2 regions of the Blautia sp. AF26-2 genome follow, and region 2 is predicted to be linked to the other one. Evidence: predicted binding sites of a transcription regulator. Region 2 holds the regulator's gene; the other holds the start of a gene.

Region 1 (4,405 bases), on a different contig from region 2:
AGGTATCGATGTGAATGCCTCCGATCAGGCATTCCGCCACTGGCTTTGCCGTGGTGTCCGGATTGGCAATATCGACGGTAATCTGGTTTCCGTCCTTTTCAAAGCTTTCGCCCTCTGAGAAGGATTCCGGCTGGATTTCCTTTGTGTCGTCGCCGCTGTAGACCCAGCCAAGCGCTGTAAAATCCGCGTAGGATTCCGGAACTTCGTATGTATCGCCCCAGATGGCAAGCTGAAAACTGTTCAGGTTCTTCGAGAGATCCACATCGTATTCCGGAATCTCATCGGAATCGCCGGAGGCCGCCAGATTGTCTTTGGGGTCGTCATCGTCGGTACTCTGACTGATGGTTGTGATCGGAATCGTTTCTGTTTTCTTTCCGCAGCCGCTCGTTCCCACGAGGAAAGCGGCAAATACTGCTGTTAAAACCCAACGGTATTTTTTCATCAAAACCTCCTCATAATAAATGGTTAAAAATATTTGAGAGTTACTTCATGTAAGTAACGATATCAGTTCCCCCTATTCTATCACATTCCGCTTCGTTTTCCAATGTCTGAAGCGGATTTGAGAAAAATGGTTTTTCAAAAGCGCGGTACGGAATACATATTTAGTAAGGAACTGGAAAGGGCAGAAGTCTGGGAGGAGGCTGTGTATGCGTTTTACAAAAATGCAGGGCTGCGGAAATGATTATATCTATGTAAATGCCATGGAGGAGCGGGTGGAGAGTCCGGGACGGCTGGCAAAAGCGGTAAGTGACCGCCATTTCGGCATCGGCGCGGACGGGCTGATTCTGATCGGGGCATCCAAAACAGCAGATTTTTCGATGGAAATGTACAACGCCGACGGCTCGAAGGGCGCGATGTGCGGCAACGGCATCCGCTGTGTGGGAAAATACGTGTACGAGCATGGGCTGACGAGAAAAACGACGCTGACTATCGAAACCGGCAGCGGAAACCGTGTGATTCATCTGCAGACGGGGGAGAATCCGAATAAGATCTGTCAGGTGACAGTGGAGATGGGAACGCCGGAATTCCGCGCCGCACAGATCCCCGTTGTTTCTCTGGGGGAATATGTGCTGGAGCATAAAATTACCGTGTGCGGGGAAAATTATACGATGACCTGCCTTTCGATGGGAAATCCGCATGCGGTGATTCCGGTGGAAGATGTGGAAAAAATATCCATTGCAAAGACCGGTTCCGCTTTTGAACACCTTTCCTGCTTCCCGGACCGTATCAATACAGAGTTTATCCAGACTTTAGATCAACACACAATAAAAATGAGAGTCTGGGAACGTGGGAGCGGTGAAACGCTGTCCTGCGGAACGGGAGCGTGTGCGGCAGCCGTCGCGGCGAGGCTTTCCGGCTGTGTTTCGGAGGGAGAAACTGCCGTAGAACTGCGCGGCGGCAGGCTTTTCGTTACATGGGACCGGACGAAAAATAAGGTCCTTCTGACCGGCCCGGCCGAGACCGTTTTTGAAGGAACGCTTGCAGAACGAATTTGAAAAATGCAGATTTCTGTCTGCACGAAAGAGCAGTATGCAATATTCTGAAAATAAAAACTTACAGGAAATGCCTTTTCTTTTCAAAAGAAACATGCTACAATATGTGGTGCCCGCTACAAGAAAAGGGTGGGGGACACACAAGATATAGTGTTTGAATTGGAGGACACCACAATGGTTTATATTATCAAAAAGGACGGCACCAAAGAAGAATTCGACGCGCAGAAGATCGTCCGTGCCGTAAATAAATCCGCACAGAGAATCCTGTATACCTTCTCACAGCAGGAGATTGACTTTATCTGTAAGTTCGCAACCGAGCACGTATATTCCCTTGGAAAGACCGAAATTCCGATCAGCGATATGCACAATATCGTGGAGGGAGCACTCGAAAAAGTAAACCCGGCTGTGGCAAAAAGCTACCGCGATTACCGCAATTACAAAACTGATTTTATCCATATGATGGACGAGGTCTACACGAAGAGCCAGTCCATCCGCTACATCGGCGACAAGAGCAATGCCAACACCGACAGCGCCCTCGTTGCAACGAAGCGAAGCCTGATTTTCAACGAGCTGAACAAAGAGCTGTACCGCAAGTTCTTCATGAACCGCAACGAGCTGCAGGCCTGTAAGGACGGTTACATCTACATCCACGACCAGTCCGCACGTCTCGATACCATGAACTGCTGTCTGTTCGATGTCGGAAACGTTTTAAAAGGCGGTTTCGAGATGGGAAATGTCTGGTACAACGAGCCGAAGACACTCGACACCGCATTTGATGTCATGGGCGATATCGTCCTCAGCACCGCTGCACAGCAGTACGGCGGCTTTACCGTGCCGGAGGTGGACAAGATCCTTGCTCCGTACGCACAGAAGAGCTACGATTACTACGTAAAAGAGTTCCTGAAATATACCGACGCATCCTGGGAGGGTGCACAGGAGAAAGCCATCGAGTATGCGATCGACAAAGTAAGAAGAGAGTGCGATCAGGGATGGCAGGGAATTGAGTATAAACTGAACACTGTTGGATCTTCCCGCGGTGATTATCCGTTCGTTACCGTGACCCTCGGCCTTGGAACGAGCATGTTCGAGAAGATGATTTCCATCTCCCTTCTTGAGGTCCACAAAAACGGACAGGGCAAGAAAGGCCACAAAAAGCCGGTGCTCTTCCCGAAAATCGTCTTCTTATATGACAAGGCAATTCACGGAGAGGGCGGCATCGCAGAAGATGTCTTTGAGGCAGGACTTGACTGTTCCTCTAAAACCATGTATCCGGACTGGCTGTCGATGAGCGGCGAGGGCTACATCGCCGAGATGTACAAGAAATACAAGAGAGTCATCAGCCCGATGGGATGCCGTGCTTTCCTTAGCCCGTGGTACGAGCGCGGAGGCATGGAGCCGGCAGATGAGAACGACAAACCGGTCTTTGTCGGACGTTTCAACATCGGAGCCGTTTCCCTTCATCTTCCGATGATCCTGGCAAAATCCCGTTCCGAGAACCGCGATTTCCACGAAGTGCTTGATTTCTACCTCGAGATGATCCGCGATCTGCACAAACGGACCTACGATTACCTCGGCGAGATGCGTGCATCCACGAACCCGCTGGCTTACTGTGAGGGAGGTTTCTACGGCGGCCACTTAAAACCGTCCGACAAGATCCGCCCGCTGTTAAAGCCGATGACCGCATCGTTCGGTATCACGGCGCTGAACGAGCTGCAGGAGCTGTACAACGGAAAATCTCTTGTTGAGGACGGACAGTTCGCACTTGACACGCTGAAATATATCAACGACAAGGTTGCCGAGTTTAAGAAAGAGGACGGCATCCTCTATGCGATCTACGGCACACCGGCAGAATCCCTGTGCGGCCTGCAGATAGAGCAGTTCCGCAAACAGTACGGCATCGTCCGCAACGTTTCGGACCGCCCGTATGTGAGCAACAGTTTCCACTGCCACGTAACCGAGGACATTACCCCGATCCAGAAACAGGATCTCGAGGGACGTTTCTGGGAGCTCTGCAACGGCGGAAAAATCCAGTACGTGCGCTATCCGGTCGGCTATAACAAAGGCGCGATCAAGACACTGATCGAGCGTGCGATGGAGCTTGGCTACTACGAGGGCGTCAACCTGTCCCTGGCTTACTGCGATGACTGCGGCCACCAGGAACTCGACATGGATGTCTGCCCGGTCTGCGGTTCCAAGAACCTGACAAAGATCGACCGTATGAACGGCTATCTTTCCTACAGCCGTGTCCATGGCGACACACGTCTGAATGAAGCAAAGATGGCGGAAATTGCAGAGAGAAAATCCATGTAATCATCCATGAAATAATCAATGGAACAATCAATGGAATAATCAAAAGCCTCTGAGAAAAGTCCGGTGTGAATGTGACTTTCCTCAGAGGCTTTTTGGGTATTGTATCCGGTGGAAGCTGCCGGCGGCAGGGACTGCAGATGATGTGAGAATTAATCTTCGACATCGCGGGTAATATTTCGAACCCAGATGTACTTTTTATAATGATGATAAACGGCAGGAAGCTTTACAATTTCATCGAGATTTACAATGCAGTAAACCACCATAACCGGAAGCTTCAGCCAGAATGCGGCAAGAAAGCCAAGCGGTACAGAAAAGCACCACATAGCGCCGATGTTTCCCTGCATATCAAATTTCGCATCGCCTCCGGCACAAAAGATACCGTCGAGAACGGTGGTGTTGACCGATTGTGCCATCAGGTTCAGACCGCAGAAGAGAAGCATGTACTGCAGGTACTCGGCTGCGGTATCGGAAAGTGGGGCAAAATGAACGATGGCTGGGGAAATAAGCATCAGCAGGCCGCCGGTCACAATGCCGATGGCAATGGAGAGATGGCTTAAACGTCCTCCATACTCACGGGCTTTTTCCAGCTCGTTCGCGCCGAG
Region 2 (4,405 bases):
TTACTTCCTGCACAGAGCAATGCCGGAGCAGATCGGAAAATCCCGACACGCTCCGGCCCTTCTGCCTGTTTTATCTGTTTTCCAGCGGAACATAGTCCACTTCATCTTTGACACTCTTGTACGCCGGGCGGATGATCTTGTCGGTGTTGATCAGTTCCTCCATCCGGTGTGCACTCCAGCCGACGATACGCGCGCAGGCGAACATCGGGGTGTAGAGCTCCAGCGGAAGATCCAGCATGCTGTAAACGAAGCCGCTGTAGAAGTCGACGTTTGCGGATACACCTTTGTAAATATGGCGCTCCTCGCCGATGATCTTCGGAGCCAGTTCCTCGACCATAGCGTACAGCCGGTAATCTTTCTCTCTGTGTTTTTCTTTTGCCAGCTGCTCAACGAAGGTCTTGAAGATGCGCGCACGCGGGTCGGAAATGGAGTAAACCGCATGGCCCATACCGTAAATCAGACCTTTCTGGTCGAACGCCTCTTTGTGCAGCAGCTTTCTTAAGTAATTCGATACTTCTTCCTCATCCGTCCAGTCTTTGACGTGTGACTTCATATCGTCGAACATCCGCACAACCTTGATGTTTGCACCGCCGTGCTTCGGTCCCTTTAAGGAGCCGAGCGCCGCTGCAATTGCGGAGTACGTATCGGTTCCGGAAGAAGAAACAACATGTGTTGTAAAGGTTGAGTTGTTACCGCCGCCGTGCTCCATGTGGAGGACGAGGGCAAGATCGAGGATCTTCGCCTCCAGCGGGGTGTATTTCTGATCCGGGCGGAGCATCAGCAGAATGTTTTCTGCGGTGGAAAGCTTCTTCGACGGATTGTGGATATATAAACTTTTTCCCTTGATATAATGGTTGTACGCCTGATAGCCATAGACGGACAGCATCGGGAAAACAGAAATCAGGTTAATGCACTGGCGAAGCACATTCGGAAGGGAGGTATCATCTGCGTGGTTGTCGTACGCGTACAGGGTCAGAACGCTTCGGGACAGAGTGTTCATCATGTCCTTGGTCGGCGCTTTCATAACAACGTCACGCACAAAGTTCTTCGGCAGGGACTGCTGCTGTTTTAAGATTGTCTTAAAATGATTGAGCTGCTCTTCATTCGGCAGATTTCCAAATAAGAGCAGATACGCAACTTCTTCGAATCCCATACGGTTTTCACTTAAAAAGCCCTGGGTCAGTTTTTCCACGTTGATGCCGCGGTAGTACAGACGTCCGTCACACGGCGTTTTGACGCCGTCAATGATATCCGAAGACACAACGTTTGAAATCTGTGTCAGTCCCGCAAGGACGCCAACGCCGTTGACATCGCGCAGTCCGCGTTTTACATCGTATTGCCCATACAGCGAAACATCCATTTTGGAGTTATCCAGACAGATGTTTGTCAGTTCCTCTATTTCCGGTGTTACTTTCATGCTAAAAGCCATATGCATTCCCCTTTCTCTTCTCTTTTTTTACTCACTTTCGCTCATTATAGCATTAAACCAGGGGATTCGTATACTGAAATTTTTATAAACATTCGAAAAATTTTCGTAAGATTTTGTCTCACAAAAGGTATCAGGCTTCTGTTTTACATGCATCGAAGGCTTGATCCAGTGCGTCCAGGAAATCTCCCATCACGTAATACAGCGTCTCAAACCGCAGATAATCGAGGACGTTTTCATCCCACATAAACTTCAGCACCGGCGGGAATTCCTCATCGGACTCCCAGAACTGGAAGACGAGCGGCAGAAACGGAAAGACATGAAAAACAAAAGCAGCGTCTCCCGGGAAATATGGTTTTCCGCCAAGGGAAACGCATGCTTTTTTCAGCTGTTCCACATGCCCGTCATACCGTGCGGCGCGGCTGTCGTGAACGCCGGACGCAATCGTGCGGCCTTTGATCGTTCCCTTTAAGGAATTGGTACGCGCATACGTGCCGGCGAGCACAATCTCCTTCTTTCCGCAGCAGAGCAGGTCGAAAATCGTCAGCGTCTCATTGAAACTGCCCTGATGTACATGAAGAAAATGGTCTTTTGATCCCTCTACAACGCCGGTATGGCGGTTCACTCTCCATTCTTCAAAAAGATACGGCACATAGAAATAATCGTCATCAAACGCAAAGCCATACTTTCCTTCGATCTCCTTCTGATCGTATGTCAGAAAACGTTCCTGCATCTGATCACGCATTTTAATATAGTTCGACACTTCCATTTTTTTGCCTCCCGCTATTTGTCGAGCATCTTTTTCAGCTCGTCCATGAACGTGTTGACGTCCTTGAACTCACGGTAAATCGACGCAAAGCGGACGTACGCCACCTGATCCAGGTCTTTTAAGTAATGCATGACCTTCTCTCCGATCACAGAGCTTGGAATCTCGCGTTCCTCGCCGTTGAAAAGCTCCGTCTCCACCTTGTTGACCATCTCGTTGATCTTCTCGGCGGACACCGGCCGTTTGTGGCAGGCGCGCAGGATACCGGTCTCGATTTTCGAGCGGTCATACTGCTCGCGGTTCATATCTTTTTTGATGACGATCAAAGGGATCGTCTCCACTTTTTCGTATGTCGTAAAGCGTCTGCCGCAGACATCGCACATCCGGCGGCGGCGGATCGCATTGCTGTCTTCAATCGGGCGTGAATCCACAACCCGGGTATTATCCTGATTACAAAATGGACATCTCATATCTTTCGTCCTCGTTTCTAAATAAGTATTTCGGAAAGTTTTCTACTTTTACAGTATACGCATTTTTCCGTGAAATTCAAGTCAACTGCAGCAACATTTTCGCATATGTTTTTCCATAGGAATCAGTAAAAAGGAGCACCGCATGCGCGTTGTAGATCTCCGCCAGAAAGAAGTTATCAATATCTGCACCTGCAAAACGCTCGGCTGTCCGATTGATGTGGAATTCAATCCAAAAACGGGACATCTTACCGGACTCGTTCTTCCGGGTCCTGTGAAATTCTGCGGCTTTTTCTGCCACGGCGAGGATTTTGTGATCCCATGGGACCGCATCTGCCAGATCGGCAACGATATCATTCTCGTCGAAATTCCGGAAAAAGAGAAAAGGCAGCCCTGATCAACGGATATGAAAACCGAATTCCGATTCCAGCGGAATCTTCGTCCATTTTGCATCCGTGATTTCGATGTAGCTGGAGGTGCGGATCCTTTTGATCATCTCCGTGATCGTCTCCTCATCACCCTGCACCTCCATCTCCACCGTCTCATCCCAGCAGTTTCTCACCCAGCCGGTCAGTCCGAGCTGGTAGGCAGCATAATACGCCCGGTAACGGAACCCCACGCCCTGCACCTGGCCGTAGAAAATCACATGGTACCGGATTTCTTCTTTTTCGTCTCTTCTGTCTCGTTTCGCTGTCTCGTTCATATTTCTCTGCCTCCCAACAGTCATTGCCTAAAATTCGTCTGCCGTCGCACAGTACAGCGGAAGCGGGAACCAGTCGGATGGAATGTTCTTCCAGATTTCAGATGGAACCTTGCTTCCCTTACTTGCCAGCGGTGAAAGAAGCAGTTCCTGCGCCTGCTCCCGGTTGAGTACATCTGCCCCCGGATGGGCTTCCCCTGTCACGGTCACAGTTCCATCTTTTACCGTCACGGTCACCGGCTGTCCCTCCAGTACAGCAGACCACGTTCCATCGCTGATGCCCATCGTCTCTGCTTTCATGGTCAGCATTGCCTCGATGACGTCTGCAAATTGGAAAATACGGTACATCGCGGAACCGCAGCGCTCTTTTGTGAAGCTTTCGCAGACTTCCGATAACGCTGCTGCTTTTCCGGTCTCATACACCGGAATGGAAATGAAAAGAGAGTCAAGCGCATTTTCTTTTAAATAAGCGGCAAGTGCAGGAACGAAATCCTGTTCCTCCAACACTTCTGCTTCCACAACCTGGTTTCCGCCGCAAAGTGCCAGATATCCGATCCGCTCACCGTTTTTCCAGATTGCAATTGCCTGCTCGCCGAACGTTTTCAGGCAGGCTTTCACATCCTCTCTTACCACGTAAAGCGGTTTTTCCTCATTCAGCTTCTTTGCAAAGGCTGCCGCCTCTTCGTCCGCTTCGCCGTTTTCCGGAAACAGCGGCGCAAAGGTGTAAGCGGAGAGTTCCCCGTTTTTCCAGGTATGGCGCACATTTGCCACATCCAGGTAAAACGTGTATTTTTCACTTCCCGGCGTAAAGCCAAAGTAGGCATACCGCTGTCTCTGGCCGTCCAGTGCCAGAAGATCACACGTTCCTTCCAGATCCGTAATCCAGTCGCCAAGAAGACGCTTCATGTGGCCTTCGCCCCTTGCCTTTGGATGCACGGAAACGCTTCCCACATATCCTGCGCGGAGCAGCTTACCCCCTGCCGCCATTTGCTGCGGAAGCACCGCAATCTCGGCCCGGAGTCTGCCGTTTTCCGCAACAGCGACGC

Evidence for each region. The regulator NrdR, encoded in region 2, represses ribonucleotide reductase genes. The targets are predictions, from matches to a motif close to CACAANATNTTGTG.
Region 1: a site for NrdR is predicted at 1,633-1,646, ahead of nrdD (anaerobic ribonucleoside-triphosphate reductase). Genes of this name have one in related genera too.

The regions. Positions count from the first base shown of each region.
Region 1 covers NZ_QTWD01000003.1:43,043-47,447, reverse strand. The annotation lists gene DWY63_RS05375 (hypothetical protein) at 1-442, opposite strand, end outside; gene dapF (diaminopimelate epimerase) at 648-1,496, shown strand; gene nrdD (anaerobic ribonucleoside-triphosphate reductase) at 1,668-3,803, shown strand; gene DWY63_RS05360 (MATE family efflux transporter) at 3,953-4,405, opposite strand, start outside.
Region 2 covers NZ_QTWD01000001.1:147,399-151,803, reverse strand. The annotation lists gene DWY63_RS00880 (citrate/2-methylcitrate synthase) at 71-1,429, opposite strand; gene DWY63_RS00875 (DUF3786 domain-containing protein) at 1,560-2,195, opposite strand; gene nrdR (transcriptional regulator NrdR) at 2,210-2,662, opposite strand; gene DWY63_RS00865 (YlmC/YmxH family sporulation protein) at 2,805-3,056, shown strand; gene DWY63_RS00860 (acylphosphatase) at 3,057-3,362, opposite strand; gene DWY63_RS00855 (GNAT family N-acetyltransferase) at 3,390-4,405, opposite strand, start outside.